One region of the Blautia sp. 1033sp1_1033st1_G9_1033SCRN_220408 genome, then DNA from elsewhere that is predicted to be linked to it. Evidence: predicted binding sites of a transcription regulator. Region 1 holds the regulator's gene; the other holds the start of a gene.
What was found. The regulator Rex, encoded in region 1, represses fermentation and respiration genes when NADH is low (regulators of the CRP and FNR family bind a similar motif). The targets are predictions, from matches to a motif close to ATTGTTAANTANTTAACAAT.

Region 1 (9,868 bases):
GCTAATGTGCATGTACGTAAAGAGGCTGACAAGGAGTCTGAATCCTTAAAGGTTGCAGCACTTGGCGATGAATTTAAAGTGATTGCAGCAGTTCCGGGATGGTTCAAGGTAGAGAATGGGGATGATACAGGCTATGTATTCCACAGCTATCTGACAGAGGACAAGGCAGCGGTAGATGCACTGGTAAAAGCAAAACAGGAAGCAGATGCAGCAGCAGCTCAGGCAGCAGCAGCGGCAGCAGCTCAGGCAGCACAACAGCAGGCAGCCGCAGCGGCAGCACAGCCGGCTCAGAAAACAGAAGTAAGCAGGCAGGCATATGATGACTGCGATGGAAGCGGGCACGGATATTATGAGATCACCTGGTCTGACGGAAGTGTGACATATGAGAACTATTGATTTTCACAGAAGCTTGAAGAGATGTTTTATGGTACTTTGCGGGGCAGTTCTTCTGCCCCTTGGTGCCGGCCAGGTTTATGCTTCAGAAGAAGCTCCCCAGGAAACCGTTTCCCAGGAAACACCTGTAGTAAAGAAGGGCCTTTTAAAAGAAGGCAGATACTACTGCTATTACAAAAAAGAAAAAAAGATCCGGAACCGGTGGGTGAATATTGGCTCTAACCGTTACTTTTTTAATGCAAATGGTCATGCAGTGACAAACAGCATGAAAAGAGGCCGGTATGTGTATGTATTTAATCTGGAAGGTAAGCTGATGCGCCCTAAGAAGCCCTCTGTTGTAAAGGTAGGGCAGAACCTGTACTATGTGGACCGCAAGGGTCATGCCACTGTGGGCTGGTTTGTGCTGAACAACCGTCTTTACAGAGGTGATCCTAAGGGCAGACTGTGTAAGAACCGTGTATATGACGGAATTACCTTTGGGAAGAAAGGCTATGCAGTAAACAATACCAATTCCCAGCTGAAGATGCAGACCATGAAGATCTTGTCCAGGATCACAAATGACAGCATGACCAGTTATCAGAAACTGAATGCCTGCTGGAATTATGTGGTAAATAACATTTATTATTATGGATGGTATCCGGGAACTGCGGCAGGATGGCAGAGAAGGTGTGCATTAAATACACTGGCTACCAGCAGAGGGAACTGTTATGGTTATGCCTGTGCTTTTGCAGCTCTTGCAAAAGAAGCCGGATTTAGCCCTAAGGTGGTAGCCGGCCGTGTTTCCGGTACAAGAGACGGTGCCGGAGATGGTATGACCCGTCATTGCTGGGTGATCATTAACGGAGCTTATTATGATCCGGAAGCCCATGCAGCAGGCTGGTATCGTGGAGTATACGGCAGCGGCAGCTATGATATTAATCATCAGATTAGCCAGATCGTGGATTTCTGACAGATCAGGTAAGACTTTCAAAAGCATCTGAGAAAATTTTTATAAAGATTTAAAAAGCATCCAGGAAGTTTTCTTCCTGGGTGTTTTTTGTAAGTATATCAGCTGGGAGATGACTCCCACCTCTATAGGTGGTGAGAAACAAGCTGGTATCAGTGGTGGGAGTCAATCCCCCAGCTGATATAGCCTCCGGCAGGATTGCAGAGGTGCGCAGGAGAAGTATGTCATGCAATTGCATGACGCGCACCTCGCAGCAAGAATGCCGAGGCATTCTTGAATTTACAAAAACTCAGGAAATGCAGTGCAGGTCACAACAGGGGAACTTTTTGAATATAATAATAAGAAGACCTTTCCGGAGAGGCTTATGACAGGCAGGACATATACTGGAAAAGGGATCGGAGTGGCAGTGCTGGATACCGGGCTTTTCCCCCATGCAGACTTTGACAGCCGTATCCGTTTTTTTTATGATTTCCTTTTTTATCGTAGACAGCCATATGATGATAATGGACATGGAACCCATGTTACCGGGATCCTGGCAGGAGATGGCAGAATGTCCTCTGGCAGGTATATGGGTGCAGCACCTGGCTGCAGCATTATTGCTTTAAAGGTATTAGACAGATATGGGAACGGAAGCAGAGAGGATTTGCTGCAGGCTTTTCGGTGGATCCGAAGCAATAGGGAGGAGTACCGGATCCGGGTGGTGAATATTTCTGTGGGAACCACCTGCAATACTTCTAATGAACAGGATGCGCTTCTTGATGCAGTGGATCAGCTGTGGGATGAAGGACTGGTAGTGGTAGCAGCGGCTGGAAACCAGGGGCCAAGGTCAGGCAGCATTACAGCGCCTGGCAGCAACAAAAAGGTGATCACTGTAGGTTCCAGTGACCTGTTGGAAGGAAAAAAAGCAGTTTCCGGACGAGGGCCTACAAAGGAGTGCGTATGCAAGCCGGATGTGGTTGCGCCGGGAAATCATATCGTATCCTGTATACCTTATACAAAATGGAAACCATTAGCAGGAGGCACCCCCGGGATCTACGGATATGGAGTCAAAAGCGGAACCTCTATGTCCACCCCGGTTGTTTCAGGAGCCATTGCCTGCGCTCTGGAAAAGAATCCCACCCTAACAAATGTGGCTATTAAAAGGATGCTGAAAGAAAGTGCAGACGATATGCAGCTGCCAAGGAATATCCAGGGATGGGGTCGCTTCAACCGTGAACGTTTTTTGAATTTGACAAAAAATTATCACTGTAACGTACAAAAGCGTTGACTTAGATCCTCTTTTTGAGTACAATGGAAACGATGTGAATACAATTCATAGAGTATGAATACTATTCGTGTTCATAGAGGAGGAAATTATGGAAAATAGACGAGTGACAATGAATCGGCATACGAATCTGCTTCAGTTAGAGGAGCATATGTATCCGCTGGTGGATGTAAAAACACCAAACGTATTCCGAAATCTTTTCCCTTATTCTGAAATACCGAAGATCGCATTTAATGACAGGGTGGTTCCCCATCATATGCCGGATGATATCTGGATCACAGATACCACATTCAGAGATGGACAGCAGTCCAGGGCTCCTTACACTACGGATCAGATCGTAAGGATTTATGATTACCTTCATAAGCTGGGCGGCCCGGAGGGAAGGATCCGTGCTTCCGAATTTTTCCTCTACAGCAAAAAGGACAGGGATGCAGTTGAAAAATGTATGGAACGTGGCTATGAGTTCCCGGAAGTGACCAGCTGGATCCGTGCAAATAAGAAGGATTTCCAGCTTGTGCGTGATATGGGTATGCGAGAGACTGGTATCCTTGTAAGCTGTTCTGATTATCATATATTTTATAAGATGAAGATGACCCGTAAGCAGGCCATGGAGCATTATCTCAGTATTGTGAAGGAATGTTTGGAGATCGGTGTTTCTGTTCGTTGTCACCTGGAGGATATTACAAGAGCAGATATTTACGGTTATGTGATCCCGTTCTGTCTGGAGCTTATGAAGCTGCGCCAGCATTATGGTATCCCGGTAAAGGTAAGATGCTGCGATACTATGGGCTACGGAGTCAACTACCCAGGTGCTGTGATCCCCCGTTCTGTACCTGGTATTATTTATGGTATTATGATTCATGCAGGTGTGCCTTCCGAGCTGATCGAGTGGCATGGACATAATGATTTTTATAAGGCTGTAAGCAATTCCACTACCGCATGGCTGTATGGTGCCTGTGGAGTGAATACCTCATTGTTCGGTATTGGAGAGCGGACTGGAAATACTCCGCTGGAGGCTATGGTATTCGAGTATGCACAGCTTAGAGGCAATCTGGGCGGTATGGATACCACAGTGATCACAGAACTGGCTGAATATTATGAGAAAGAGATCGGGTATCATATTCCGGAAAGAACACCATTTGTAGGCAAGAATTTTAATGTGACAAGAGCAGGTATCCACGCAGATGGTCTTCTGAAGAATGAAGAGATCTATAATGTGTTTGATACAGAGAAATTCCTGAACAGATCTGCTGAGGTAGCAGTATCCAATACTTCAGGAGCAGCTGGGATCGCCCACTGGATCGATACCCATTACCGTTTGAAAGGCGATAAGAAGGTTGACAAGAACAGCGAACTTGTTACAATGATCAAGGCATGGGTAGACAGCCAGTATGAAGACGGCCGTGTTACAGTACTGTCTGATAAGGAGTTGGAGGCTGTGATCGCAGAAACCTGTGAGAGACTTGGTATTACGTTGAAATAAGAAGAGGAGGAATATCTAAATGGCAAAAATTCAGATGAACACACCCCTTGTAGAGATGGACGGAGATGAGATGACCCGTATTCTCTGGAAGCTTATTAAGGATGAACTTCTGAATCCTTTTATTGACTTGAAGACTGAATATTATGATCTTGGCCTGGAGCACAGAAATGATACAGATGACCAGGTTACTGTAGATGCAGCAGAGGCAACCAAGAAATACGGAGTTGCTGTAAAATGTGCCACCATTACCCCAAATAAGGCAAGAATGGACGAGTATGACCTGAAGAAAATGTACAAAAGCCCTAACGGCACTATTCGTGCCATCCTGGATGGTACCGTATTCCGTGCACCTATTGTTGTAAATGGAATTGAGCCTTGTGTACGCAACTGGAAAAAGCCGATCACCATTGCCCGTCATGCATATGGGGATGTATACAAGAATACAGAGATGAACATTGAGAAACCGGGAGACGCATATCTTGTATTTGAAGGTACAGATGGAGAGACTAAAAAAGAACTGATCCATCACTTTGACAAGCCAGGTGTGATCCAGGGAATGCACAACATTGAGGAGTCCATTGCAAGCTTTGCAAGATGCTGCTTTAACTATGCACTGGATACAAAGCAGGATCTGTGGTTTGGAGGCAAGGATACAATCTCCAAGATTTATGACGGGAAATTCAAAGAAATTTTTGCAACGATTTATGAAGAAGAATTTAAAGAAAAATTCCAGGAAGCAGGGATCACTTATTTCTACAGCCTGATCGATGATATTGTAGCCCGTGTGATGAAAGCAGAGGGCGGTTTTATCTGGGCCTGCAAGAACTATGACGGAGATGTGATGAGTGATATGGTATCTTCTGCATTTGGCTCTCTTGCAATGATGACTTCTGTACTTGTTTCCCCTCACGGCTACTATGAGTATGAGGCTGCTCATGGTACGGTGCAGAGACATTACTACAGACATCTGGAAGGAAAAGAAACATCCACCAATTCTGTGGCAACTATTTTTGCATGGACAGGTGCTCTTCGTAAAAGAGGAGAGATGGATGGGATCCAGGAACTGCAGGATTTTGCAGACAAGCTGGACAAGGCTACACTTTCAACTATCGAAAGCGGAAAGATGACAAAGGACCTGGCTTTGATCACTTCCTTGAAGGATGTAACAGTACTGAACAGCAAAGAATTTATCCTTGCCATCCGTGAGAATCTGGAAAAGCTTCTCTGATAAAAAAGATATCATCATAACAAAGGAGGAGCCGGCCATCAGGCCAGCTCCTCCCACTTTTCGTATAATTCCTCTAATTCTGCTGCAATGGCAGCTTTTTCTTTACTTAATCTGGTACATTCTGCTACGTTGGTACAAACTTCAGGAAGAATCATGGTTTCATCAATTTCCTGATCACGGGCTTCTAGTTCTTCGATCCTTTTTTCGGTTTTCTTCAGTTCGTTTTCCCTTTTACGTTCTTTTGCCTGCTGTTCCTTTTGCTGCTGCCAGGAAAGCTTGTTATCTGAAACCTGGACGGCTTCTTCTTCCTGGGTTGTTAAAGGAGCATATTTGGCAGTAAGCTCTTCTTTCTTTTCCAGATAATAATCATAGTCCCCAATATAATTCACAATGGCCTGGTTGGTCAGATCCATGATCCGGGTGGCTGTCTGATTGATAAAATAACGGTCATGAGATACGTAAAGGACAGTACCTGTATAACTGTTCAGTGCTTCCTCCAGGATTTCCTTGGAAGCAATATCCAGATGATTGGTAGGCTCGTCCAGGATCAGAAAATTGGCTTCGGAGAGCATCAGCTTTGCAAGGGAAACACGGCCTCTCTCTCCACCGGAAAGAGAGGAAATCACCTTGAATACATCATCCCCTGTGAACAGAAAGGCTGCCAGCATATTGCGGATCTGTGTTTCTGTAAGAGTAGGATAGGTATCGGAGATTTCCTGGAATACTGTTTTTTCCATATGGAGTACATGATGTTCCTGGTCATAGTAACCGATCTGTACCTTGGAACCAAGGGTAAACTTGCCGGAATCGGCAGGAATCACCTGGTTCAGGATCTTAAGTAATGTGGTTTTTCCTGTTCCGTTATTCCCAATAAGGGCTACTCGTTCACCACGCTTGATCTCAAAAGAAATATTCTGGAAAAGGGTCTGTCCCGGAAAAGTTTTGGAAAGCTCTTCCACAGTCAGCACATCATTGCCGCTGATGAAGCGAGGCTCCAGGGTGAGACGCATCTGATCGTTTATTTCAGCAGGTTTATCCAGACGCTGCATTTTATCCAGCATTTTTTCACGGCTTTCCGCACGGCGGATGGACTTTTCACGGTTAAAGGACTTCAGCTTTGCAATCACCGCTTCCTGATGCTTAATTTCTCGTTGCTGGTTCAGATAGGCTTTATACTGAGCATCACGAAGCTGGGCTTTTTTCAAGGCATAGGCTGAGTAATTGCCACTGTACATCCGTACATATCCGGCTTCGATCTCTACCACTTTTGTTACAACTTTATCAAGAAAGTATCTATCATGAGATACGATCAGTACAGCTCCAGGGTAGGTGAGCAGATAATTTTCCAGCCAAGCGATGCTTTCCATATCCAGGTGGTTGGTAGGCTCATCAAGAAGCAGGATATCCGGCTGGGACAGAAGAAGCTTGCCAAGAGCGACCCTTGTTTTCTGGCCTCCGGAAAGGGTTTCTATCTGCTTGGTGAAATCCTCTTCTGAAAAGCCCAGGCCTTTCAGTACGCCTGCAATCTGGCTTTTGTAGGCATAGCCATTTTCCAGCTCAAACTGGTGGGTCAGGCGGGAATAGGTCTGCATCAGTTTTTCTAACTGCTCTCCCTGGGAATTTTTCATTTCCTGTTCCAGAGTACGAATTCTGTTTTCCATATCTATGATGTGCTGTTTGGTGGAGCTAAGCTCATCATAAATGGTTTGATGACCGTGAATATCCTGATACTGAGCCAGATAGCCGATCTTTTTGTCCCTGGAGATCACTACAGAACCGCTATCCGCAGAAAGCTCGTTCATAATGATCCGCAGCAGGGTGGTTTTACCTGCACCATTGTTGCCGATCAGTGCTGCTTTCTCTTTTTCTTCAATATGAAAACATGCATCTTTGATAATTTCTTCTTCACCAAATGCTTTACATATGTTCTGACATGATAAAATCATAAAGGTTCCTCCAAAAAAATAAGAAATCCACAAATCAATCTATTATATAATAAAAAGGCATCGGGTGTCAAAAAATAAATAAAGTAGTCACAAAGTAAGTAACTTAGATTGACAATAAAATATCATTTGAGTATAATTGAGATATAAATTTTAGATATGGGCAGCAGGAGGAAGAGTTGGTGGAAGCAAAGGAGATATCAAAGGCGGTTATTAAAAGGCTGCCCCGGTATTATCGTTATTTGGGAGAGTTGATCGAGGAGAATGTGGAAAGGATTTCCTCCGGTGATCTCAGTAAAAAAATGCATGTGACTGCATCTCAGATCCGTCAGGATCTTAATAATTTCGGCGGTTTTGGGCAGCAGGGCTACGGATATAATGTGCATTATCTGTACATGGAGATCGGCAAGATCCTGGGACTGGATACCATCCATCCTATGATCATCGTTGGAGCAGGTAATCTGGGTCAGGCACTTGCCAATTACAGTGATTTTGAGAAGAGAGGATTTCGTCTGGTGGGGATCTTTGACGTGAATCCGGTTCTGGAGGGGATTTCTGTAAGGGGTATTGGGATACAGATGATAAATACACTTCCTGAGTTCCTTAAGGAGAATCCGGTTGAGATTGCCATACTTACCCTTCCCAAGCATAAAGCAAAAGAAATGGCCAATGTGCTGATCAAAAATGGTGTAAAGGCTATTTGGAATTTTGCACACATTGATCTGGATGCTCCGGAGGATGTGATCGTAGAAAATGTTCATCTTTCCGAGAGCCTGATGACTCTGTCTTATAATTTAAGCCAGTATCGGAAAGAGCATGTAGAAGAAAAAAAGGAAACAGAGAATTAAGGGAAAGAGTTTTTCCCTTTTGGTTAAAGGCTGCTGCCTGCTGCCGCATGATTCGGCGGTTCAGGGCGGCTTTTTCCATTTAAAAAGACAAAGGAGAGTGGGCGTATATGAAAAAGGTAGTAACAAGCAAAGAAATGGCCAGTCTGGACGCGTATACGATTCATGATGTAGGGATTCCCTCCATGGTGCTGATGGAACGGGCTGCTTTGGCTGTGGCAGCTCAGATCCAGAAGATTTCTGCCGACAGGGAACGGATCCTGGTTGTTTGCGGAAACGGCAACAATGGTGGAGATGGTGTGGCTGTAGCCAGGCTGTTGTATCTGAAAGGATATCATGTAGATCTGTTTCTTACAGGAAATTCCCAGAAATATTCTGCTCAGATGGCTCAGCAGATTCAGATTGCAAGGCATTATCACGTACCTGAGGTGAATAACCCGACATGGCACGAATATACTACTATAGTAGATGCCGTTTTTGGCGTAGGTCTGACCAGGCCGGTGGAGGGAAGATACAAGGAGATCATTCAGAGGATGAATGAGACAGATGCCAAAAAGGTGGCAGTAGATATTCCTTCCGGCCTTGACGGAAGCACAGGCAGAGTGCTTGGAACCGCATTTTGTGCAGATCTTACCGTTACTTTTGCTTTTATGAAGCAGGGAATGTGCTTCTATCCCGGCAGGAGTCTGTCCGGGAAAGTTGTAGTAGCAGATATCGGGATCTATGATTATCCTGGCAATTACGGCAGACCGGTGTGGCAGCTGGAAAGAGAAGATATGAAGCAGCTGCCACAGAGAGTTCCCTGGGGGAATAAGGGGACTTTTGGCAAAGTGCTTTTGGTGGCTGGCTCAAAGGGCATGTGCGGAGCTGCATATTTTGCTGCCTGTGCAGCCTTAAATACAGGAGCTGGTATGGTAAAGGTACAGACAGTGGAAGAAAACCGGATTCCGCTTCAGTCTCTGCTTCCGGAAGCAATGGTGGAAAGTGTATTTTCAGAAGAAATAAATCAGCAGCTGTTAAGCTGGTGTGATGTACTGGTGATTGGACCAGGTCTTGGATGCCAGGATGAAAGCCGGGAACGGGCCAATTGGTTTCTGGCCCATGGGAATCAGGCGGGGAAGCCGGTGATCCTGGATGCAGATGGTTTGAACCTGCTATCCATGAATCCGGGCTGGAAGCAGTATCTGAAAGGAAATACTGTGCTGACCCCGCATATGGGGGAGATGGGCAGGCTTACAGGGCTTTCCATTTCAGAATTGAAGGAAGACCCGGTAGGAGCAGCGTCTGATTATGCAAAAGAAACAGGGGCTGTGTGTGTGTTAAAAGATGCCGGTACAGTTACTGCAGGCTGCAGGGATGAAATATATATTAATATGTCTGGAAATGCGGGAATGGCAGCAGCAGGAAGCGGAGATGTGCTTTCAGGGATGCTGGCTGGTGTGTTCTGCATGTATCTGAACAATATAAAGGTACCGGATCCGGCAAGGATGGCAGCTCTTGGCGTGTTTCTCCATGGACTATGTGGAGACAGGGCGGCAGATGCTGCTGGTACAAGAGGGATGAATGCCCGCAATATCCTGGATGCGATCCCACTGGTACTTCGGGATTTTGAAACAGGAAACAGGGAGGAACATTATGGAAAAATTCAGTAGAGTAAAAGCACTGGTGGACCTGGACGCAGTTGCCTATAATTTTGAAGCTATGCATAAAAATATTAAACCAGGCACAAAGATGATCGCTGTGGTAAAAGCGGATGCTTATGGACA
Region 2 (9,868 bases), on a different contig from region 1:
CTACTGCCTTCATACAGGCCATCAAGGACATGAAAAAGCGGTTTGACATCGGGGACACTATTCCAGAGATCCGTGAGGAGGATATTCCAAAGCTGGCACATTATGCTGACAAGGAAGCAAACCCTCTGTACCCGGTTCCTGTACTTATGAACGCAAATGAGCTTGAGACATTCTATTATGACCTTATGGAAAAACCTGATAAAAAAAAGGAGGACACCCTGTGAATCAGACTCAGATCCAGACACTGGTAAATAAACAACGTGATTTTTTTTATACAGGAAAAACTTTAGATATTTCTTACCGGATCCAGGCTCTTCAAAAATTAAAAGCCTGTATTTTGCAAAATGAAAAAGCTATTTCTCAGGCAATCATTTCTGACCTTGGAAAAAGCAGCTTTGAAAGCTATATGTGTGAGACCGGGCTGGTATTAAGTGAAATTTCCTATATGCTAAAACACATCCGCTCCCTTTCCCGGGAAAAGCGGGTACATACACCTCTTGCCCAGTTCCATTCCAGAAGCTATACCAAGCCCTCCCCTTACGGTGTGGTATTAGTGATGAGCCCCTGGAATTATCCATTCCTGCTTTCTATAGATCCTTTAGCAGATGCAATTGCAGCGGGAAATACGGTTATCTTAAAGCCAAGTGCCTACTCTCCTGCCACCAGTTCCCTGATTAAAAAACTGCTTTCCCAATGTTTCCCTGAGGAGTACGTAGCAGTTGTTAATGGAGGCCGGGCAGAAAATACAGCACTTCTTCAGCAGCACTTTGACTATATCTTTTTTACAGGAAGCCAGGCGGTAGGACGTGAAGTGATGCGCCAGGCCTCTGCACACCTTACCCCAGTGACTCTGGAGCTAGGCGGCAAAAGCCCCTGCATTGTAGATGAGACTGCAGATCTGAAGCTTGCAGCAAAACGTATCGTGTTTGGAAAATACCTGAACTGTGGACAGACCTGCGTAGCTCCTGATTATATTTACTGCCAAGAATCTGTAAAAGACAGATTTATTCAGGAAGTAAAAAAACAGATCACTGCACAGTTTGGAGAAAGGCCTCTGTCAAACCCGGATTATGGAAAGATTATAAACGAAAAGCATTTTAACCGTATCCTGAGTCTGATAGAAGAAAGTAAAGTAGTGTTTGGCGGTACATCTGATCCTAAGACCTTACAGATTTCGCCTACAGTAATGGATGGTGTAACATTCCAGGATAAGATAATGCAAGAAGAAATCTTCGGACCTGTTATGCCGGTACTTACCTATCAAAACCTGGATGATGTGATCCAGAAAGTAAATTCCATGCCTCATCCTCTTGCACTTTACTTTTTCACAAAGAACAAAGCAGCCGCAAAAAAGATCACTGCCAGCTGCGGCTTTGGCGGCGGATGTATTAACGATACCATCATCCATTTGGCAACCAGCGAAATGTCTTTCGGAGGCTTTGGGGAAAGCGGTATGGGTGGTTATCACGGCAAAGAAGGCTTTTGTACCTTCTCCCATTTCAAAAGCATTGTAGATAAAAAAACATGGCTGGATCTGCCAATGAGATACCAGCCATATAAAAAACTGAATAATAAACTGATTCATTTCTTCCTGAAATAATCAATGGATTCATGCTTTACATGCTCACAATCCTTACCTGTATCATTACATGGAAATAATTCCTAATACATTTGCAATGGAGCTTAACAAAATGATGATCAGGCATACCGGTGCAAGGTATTTAATGCAGAAAACATAAAGCTTCTTTCTTTTAAATGCGGAAGAGCTTTCAATCTCCTTAATGATCTTATCAAAACCGATCACCTTTGTTACAAGAATACATGTAGCCAGTGCTGCCAGAGGCATCATTACAGAATTGGTCATAAAGTCAAAGAAATCAAGGAAGCTCATTCCAAAAATCTTTATGAAATCCAAAAGTCCGTATCCCATAGAGGAAGCAGTACCAAGTACCAGCATGATCACAGCCATCAAAAAACAGCTTTTCCTGCGGCTCCAGTGAAGTTCATCCATAAATGTGGAAACGCTTGTCTCCATCAGGGAAACGGCACTGGTAAGCGCAGCCAGAAGCACCAATACAAAAAACAGGATACCTGCAACTGTGCCAATACCCATGCTGGCAAAAACCTTTGGCAATGTGATAAACATCAGGGACGGTCCTGCCTGTAGATTACTTGCATCTCCGCCGGAAAATGCAAATACTGCCGGAATGATCATAAGTCCTGCCAGGATAGCAATGGCAGTATCAAAAATTTCCACCTGGGTGGTGGATTTTTCAAGATCCATTTCTTTACGTGTATAGGAACCATATGTGTACAGGATACCCATTGCAATAGACAGGGAATAAAACATCTGTCCCATAGCAGCCACAACAGTCATCCATGAAAAATGGCTAAAATCAGGAATAAGGAAATACTTCACTCCTTCCAATGCTCCAGGTCTGGTCACAGAATAAACAGTAACGACTACTGCCAGTACAACCAGAACCGGCATCATGATCTTGGACATACGTTCCACGCCATTCTCAACACCACCGAGAATAATGGCAAAAATCAGAATTGCAAAAATAATAAACCAGAACTCTGCCTGCCATGAATCAGAAATGAAATCACCAAAATACCCATCTTGTGCAAGTACCTGTACATCTCCGCGGATGTACTCCACAAGATACTTCATTACCCATCCGCCAATGGTGCTGTAATAAGGCACGATCAGCATAGGAATCACTGCATTCAGCCAGCCGCCTACTTTATTTGCTTTCCCTTTCCCAAAGGCTTCAAAAGCACCAACCGGGCTTTTCCTGGTCATCCTTCCAATAGAAGTCTCTGACATGATCAGTACATAACCAAAGGTAGCCGTAAGAAGAATATAGATCAGCAGAAAGATCCCTCCGCCATATTTTGCCGCCAGATATGGAAAACGCCAGATATTGCCCAATCCTACCGCAGACCCAGCTACTGCAAGCACATAACCTATCCTTCCGGAAAAACTTCCTCTCTGGCGGTCATGCGTCATTTTAACTTGATCGTTCATGGATACACCTCACTTTTTGTTCATTAATGCTAAAACAATCTTGCAACATTATACTTTATTTTAGCATAAATGTCTATTGTTTTTTGAGAAGCATCTATTTCCCATGAACAGCAGCATGGTCAAACTGTCAGCCCTTAAAGGCTCATGCCTGTTGTTTCCGTTTTTTCTTTATTTGACCTTTTATATAGCACCCAGGATCTTTCTGGCATTGTCGATCCTTTCCTGTGTAGGAGGCTTTACTCCCTCTAAAGGATAGGGGATGCCCAGCTTTTCCCATTTAAAAGTGCCTAATGTATGATATGGAAGGACCTCCACACGCTGCACATTTTTCAGTGTGTGGATAAAATCTGCAAGCCGGTAAAGATACTCATCCTTATCACTTCCGCCAGGTACCAGCACATGGCGGATCCATACAGGCTTTTCCATATCGGAAAGCTCCCTGGCCATTGCCAGAATATTCTCTCCTGTCTGTCCGGTAAGCTTCCTGTGCTCCTGTTCATCAATCTGCTTAATATCCAGAAGTACAAGATCGGTATACTTCATCAGTTCCAGCCACTGTGCATGCCAGGGTTCTTTTGCAGTATATGGATTGCCGCTGGTATCCAGAGTCGTATGAATGCCTGCTTCCTTCGCTTTTTTGAAAAGTTCCGTAAGGAACTCCATCTGTAAAAGAGGTTCCCCTCCACTTACCGTGATACCGCCTTTTTCGCCCCAGTAAGATTTATAACGCAATGCAATTTTCAAAAGCTGATCCGCTGTATATTCTTTTCCATCCTTCATATTCCAGGTATCCGGATTGTGACAGAACTGACAGCGCATGGCACATCCTGAAAGAAAGATCACATACCTTACTCCCGGGCCATCTACGGATCCAAAACTTTCCAAAGAATGAACATAGCCTTTTAACATATTATTTTTCCTTTACTTAACAGTATCCCGGGCAACCAAACATTGCCCGGGACTTATATTACGTGTTTTTTCAATTACAGCACTTTGTAATTACATAACCTCATGGCAGGTTCTGGCAATCACATCCAGCTGCTGCTCTCTTGTCAGATCAATGAACTTCACAGCATAACCGGAAACACGGATCGTAAAGTTTGCATACTCTTCTTTTTCCGGATGCTCCATAGCATCGATCAGTTTTTCTTTTCCAAATACATTTACGTTCAGATGATGTGCACCCTGATCAAAGTAACCGTCCAATACATGAACCAGGTTATCTGTACGCTCACTGTCAGTATGTCCAAGTGCATCTGGATTAATCGTCTGTGTATTAGAAATTCCATCCAATGCATCCTCATACTCCAGTTTTGCAACGGAGTTCAAAGAAGCAAGAAGTCCGTTCTGCTCTGCGCCATAAGACGGGTTTGCACCAGGTGCCAGTGGCTCGCCTGCTTTTCTTCCATCCGGAAGGGAACCGGTAGCCTTACCATAAACCACATTGGAAGTGATGGTAAGAATGGAAGTGGTTGGCTTGGAATCACGATAGGTATGGATATGTTTCAGCTTGTCCATAAATGTGGAAAGCAGGTTTCTTGCAATCTCATCCGCACGATCGTCATCATTTCCATAACGTGGGAACTCTCCCTCAACCAGGAAATCTGTAGTGATACCGTCTTCATCACGAATCGCTTTTACCTTTGCATATTTAATGGCTGACAAAGAATCAACCACATGGGAGAATCCTGCAATACCGGTTGCAAAAGAACGGTCCACCTTTGTATCGATCAGCGCCATCTCAGCGGCTTCATAGTAATATTTATCATGCATGTAGTGGATCATATTCAGAGTTCCTACATACAGATGTGCCAGCCAGTCCATCATCTGGTCATACTTTGCAATGACCTCATCATAATCCAGGTACTCGGATGTGATGGGCTTATATTCTGGTCCTACCTGCATCTTTGTCTTCTCATCCACACCACCGTTGATGGCATACAGCAAACATTTTGCCAGGTTTGCACGAGCTCCGAAGAACTGCATTTCCTTACCAGTTTCTGTTGCAGATACACAGCAGCAGATTGAATAATCATCACCCCATACCGGACGCATTACGTCATCATTCTCGTACTGGATAGAACTTGTTGTAACAGAAATATTTGCAGCATATTTCTTAAAGTTCTCAGGCAGCTTGGAAGAATAAAGCACTGTCAGGTTAGGCTCCGGAGCCGGTCCCATATCCTCAAGTGTATGCAGGAAACGGTAATCGTTCTTAGTTACCATATGGCGTCCGTCTACTCCCATACCTGCTACTTCCAGAGTTGCCCAAACAGGATCTCCTGAAAACAGCTGATTGTAAGACTCGATTCTTGCAAATTTCACCATACGGAATTTCATAACCATATGGTCAACCAGTTCCTGTGCTTCTTTCTCAGTCAGGATGCCTTTCTTAAGATCTCTTTCAATATAAATATCAAGGAATGTGGAAATACGTCCAACACTCATTGCAGCACCGTTCTGTGTCTTGATGGCTGCCAGATATCCGAAGTACAGCCACTGGAATGCCTCATGTGCATTCGCTGCCGGCTGTGAAATATCATAGCCATAGATCTTCGCCATCTCCTTCATTCCCTTCAGGGCGCGAATCTGGTCTGCGATCTCCTCACGCAGCTGGAAATCATAACGGCGCATTCCCTGACGGTTGCTGTCTGCAAAATCTTTCTCTTTCCCTGCAATCAGGGCATCAATTCCGTACAGAGCTACACGTCTGTAATCGCCTACAATACGTCCGCGTCCATAAGTATCCGGAAGTCCGGTAAGGATCTTATTATGGCGGGCCATTTTCATTTCAGGAGTGTAAATATCAAACACACCCTGATTATGTGTCTTAAACTCATATTTTGTAAACATATCATGGATCTGCGGATCAACCTTATATCCATACATCTCACAGGCCTTTTCAGCCATCTTGATTCCGCCATAAGGCATAAATGCACGCTTCAGAGGCTTGTCTGTCTGAAGTCCTACTACCTTTTCAAGATCTTTCAGGCTTTCATCAATGTACCCAGGTCCATATGCAGTAAGTCCTGTAACAACCTTTGTTTCCATGTCAAGCACACCATTATTGGCACGCTCTGCTTTCTGAAGTTCCTGCAGTTTCTCCCATAATTTATCAGTAGCTTCTGTAGGACCTTCCAGAAAGGAATCATCTCCATCATACGGGGTATAATTGTGACGGATAAAATCACGAACATTGATCTTTTCTTTCCAGCGGCTTCCGCTGAACCCATCCCATTGTGCAAAATCTTTCATTTTTGTACCTCTTTCTTTCTTATTCTATCCCTCTGTTTTCCGCGTACATACTTTAATGATTGTTATTCATTTAACACACTCAGGATATATGAATATTCCGTTTCTGTCAATCCATTCTATGCATGCTCTTAATAAAGTACAATCCGATGATCACAGTTCATCAGGATCCCACGCACTCCTTCTGATCAAGAATCTATATTTCCGGCATTTTTCTGCAAAAGCATCCATCTTCATGTAACCAGATCACGCCGACGGCTTGCAGAAATCCATTCACATCCCCTTTTCCGTTTTTCCACCAATAGCCGAGGATTCAATGCACCACTACGAGCCGCAGCTTAATAAGCGCATCAAAGACTTTCTCAGCGTGGATGGCGGCAATCTGTACGACACGACCGATTTATAGATATAAAACAGTCCTGCCGGGAGAAAATCCTCCAAAAGCTGATGGACTATGATCTTGCCGAGGGTGCTATCCATGCAGTCCGGCATATTTTTTTCATTGCCACCCGACGCTCATACAAAACATATACTTATTCCGCTTGATGCGTCATTCTTGTTCTGAAAACAGAAACAGAATCCTTACAGCGACTGTAAGTGTTATTTATTGTGTTTCTGTGCTATCATTTACCCAGAAATGGATGGGAGGTATTCACATGAAACCAATTTTGAATATTGAAAATCTTACCAAAGTCTATGGGACTTTGCCAAACCAGACGAGAGCCCTGAACGGAATCACTTTTCAGGTCATGTCGGGAGAATTTCTCGGTATTATGGGAAGCAGTGGTTCCGGTAAATCCACGCTTCTCAACTGTATTGCAACTGTGATTCAGCCCACAGGCGGAAGCATTCAGGTGGAGGGCGATACTCTGCAATCGCTCAAGGGAAAGGCTCTTGCAGAGTACCGTGGCAAAAAAGTTGGTTATCTATTCCAGAACTTTGAATTGCTGGACAACCTGACTGGCAGGGAAAACATCCTGCTTCCGACTTCCTTGCATGGGGTATCCGAAGCAGAAAGCAGCCAACGGCTGAAGCAGTTGGCTGACTATCTGGAAATCACTGATGTTCTGGATAAGTTTCCGTCCAAGATGTCCGGCGGCCAGCGGCAGCGTGTTGCGGCAGCAAGGGCTCTGATCTTGCATCCCCAAATGATCCTTGCCGATGAACCGACGGGTGCTCTAGATTCTAAGAACGCAAGAAGTCTTATGGAGAAGCTGTCCGGCCTGAATCGTGACGAACAAGCTACGATCCTGATGGTAACCCATGATTCCAATGCCGCCAGCTTCTGTAAGCGCATCTTGTTCATCCAGGATGGCGTGATCTTTCATGAGCTGCGACGTGGAGACGAAAGCCAGCAGGAGTTCTACAGGCGCATCCTGAAGGTGATGGCGCAACTGGGAGGGGGCAGTGCAAATGTTCTCTAATCTCATTCTTCGGAACAGCCGCCGCAGCCGAAAGGAAAACGGTCTGTTTTTCAGCTCCCTGGTGATTTCTATTGTTGCCTTTTACATGATCCTATCCATCTCCACTCAAGATGTGATGCTCTTTTTGCAGAAAATGGAGAGTGACGCAGTTGACAAACTCCTGCTTCTGATTCCTGCGTTTTATGGAATGACCCTCGGTATTCTGTTCTTTTTAATCTATTTCGCCTGCAAGTATCAGTTCGAGCGCAGACGGCATGAGTTTGGTGTTTATCTAATGTTGGGGATGCGTAGAAGTAAACTGTTTGGTATGCTTCTGGCGGAAGATTGCCTGACCAGTATTCTTGCCATGCTCATAGGCTTACCTGTGGCTGTGGTGCTTTCAGAAATTGTCAGTCTTGTCACTGCCAAGCTGGTAGGCATGGGGATCATCGGTCATCAGTTTTCTTTATCCTGGTCTGCGATTGAATGGACGCTGGCAGGATTTCTGGCAATTAAGCTGACGGCACTTCTGATTTTGAGTGGACGAATCAGCCGCCAAGACATCGGTACTTTGCTATCCCAGCCAACGAACCGCACCAAGAAGCAAATGCCATCTGTTATCTATGGACTGGCTGCTATATGTGGAAGTGTGATGTTGGCAGCGGCTTACTACATGGCAATTCAGGGAATTGCATGGACAAAGGTAAGTATGATGGGACTGACTATGCTGTTGGGCATAGTTGGTACGATGCTGCTTTTCTATGGGATGCGTGCGCTGATTGCTTTGATTGTTAAGAAAGGAAAAGGAAATAAGCAGCTTCATGTATTTACCTTCCGGCAGATTCAGGAGAATGTCATTCATCAGTCAAACTCCATGGCCATCAGCTCCCTGCTGATTCTGGCGGCGCTGTGTTGTTTTGGTGCGGGCGTAGGAATTGTAGGAACGAATAGCCTGTCTTCTGGCCATGTAATTGATTATACTTTTGAAGATCATACTGCAGAAGATTCATCGCAGGTTCTTCCGAATATAAAGGCAGCCCTGAAAGAAAACGGTTTGGAAAATCAATTTTCAGAGCTTTTTGAAATGAAGGTTGGGAGTATTCGCACCACAGAAGATTATGATAATGCCTACAGTATGGACGCTGTTATGGACTCTCTTAGGAGCCTGTCCCAGTCGGAAGACCGGGATGTCCTTTTGAACAATCTTGGTTATGCCACATACCCATATTTGATTTGTTTATCGGACTATAATCGTTTGTTGGAATTGTCCGGCAATCCGGCTCTCCAATTAGGTGAAAAGGAGGCCGCTGTCTATATTGATACAGAGTTTACTACGGTAAGCCGTACCGCAATGCTGAACCAAGTATTGGCCGGGCATCCCAAGGTGGAACTGGATGGTAGTCCGATTCATCTTACAGGAGAGGTTCAGTCTGTGAATTTGGTCACAGACCGTTCTATAACCTTGTCCTTTGCATTGATTCTTCCGGATGAGGCATTCCTATATTATAGCCAGGGAATGTATGATACCTATGTCAATGCGGTGCTCAGTGAGCAGGCTCTGGATGGAAATAACCTTATGAATACATATTTGGATTTGAATGAGACGCTGTACAAAACTGGCATTGAATATGAAAGCTATCTTCAGAATGTGGGTCGTCAGCTTTTCTACACCATAGCATCCAGTTATATTACCCTCTATCTTGCGATTGTTTTCCTGGTAGTTGCCAACACCATCGTGGGTGTTCAGTTCCTGATGAGTCAGCAGAAAACCGGGCGCAGATACCAGACCCTGATCCGCCTGGGAGCTACTTACGAAACCCTTTGCCAGTCTGCTGGAAAGCAAATTACCTGGTTTATGGGACTTCCTGTATTGGTTGCGGCTGTCAGCAGTCTGTTTGGAGTCAGGGCGTTATTTACAGGGATACTCTCGTCCCGAACCCGTGGAACAGTGTCTGAAATGCTGCTTGTATCTGCTGCTATGATTTTATTGCTTTGCATGATAGAATATATTTATATGAGAGTGGTCAAGCGCTCCAGTGATCGATATTTGCTGACACTGATGCAGCCGCAGAGAGAAGAATAATTTGGAAGGGAGTGCTGTCGTGAAAAGAATTGCTGTTGTGGAAGATGAAGTCTATATGCAGGAAGAACTCTGCGATATGCTCCAAAAGAACGGCTATCT

Region 2: a site for Rex is predicted at 6,345-6,364, ahead of pflB (formate C-acetyltransferase). Genes of this name have one in related genera too.

The regions. Positions count from the first base shown of each region.
Region 1 covers NZ_JBFKZO010000002.1:94,475-104,342, reverse strand. The annotation lists gene AB5916_RS02285 (SH3 domain-containing protein) at 1-396, shown strand, start outside; gene AB5916_RS02280 (transglutaminase domain-containing protein) at 383-1,342, shown strand; gene AB5916_RS02275 (S8 family peptidase) at 1,704-2,606, shown strand; gene AB5916_RS02270 (2-isopropylmalate synthase) at 2,695-4,086, shown strand; gene AB5916_RS02265 (NADP-dependent isocitrate dehydrogenase) at 4,106-5,314, shown strand; gene abc-f (ribosomal protection-like ABC-F family protein) at 5,353-7,260, opposite strand; gene AB5916_RS02255 (redox-sensing transcriptional repressor Rex) at 7,440-8,105, shown strand; gene AB5916_RS02250 (NAD(P)H-hydrate dehydratase) at 8,213-9,754, shown strand; gene alr (alanine racemase) at 9,738-9,868, shown strand, end outside.
Region 2 covers NZ_JBFKZO010000024.1:2,684-12,551, reverse strand. The annotation lists gene AB5916_RS14635 (iron-containing alcohol dehydrogenase) at 1-224, shown strand, start outside; gene AB5916_RS14630 (aldehyde dehydrogenase) at 221-1,600, shown strand; gene AB5916_RS14625 (sodium-dependent transporter) at 1,646-3,031, opposite strand; gene pflA (pyruvate formate-lyase-activating protein) at 3,212-3,940, opposite strand; gene pflB (formate C-acetyltransferase) at 4,031-6,286, opposite strand; gene AB5916_RS14610 (ABC transporter ATP-binding protein) at 6,940-7,707, shown strand; gene AB5916_RS14605 (FtsX-like permease family protein) at 7,697-9,769, shown strand; gene AB5916_RS14600 (response regulator transcription factor) at 9,789-9,868, shown strand, end outside.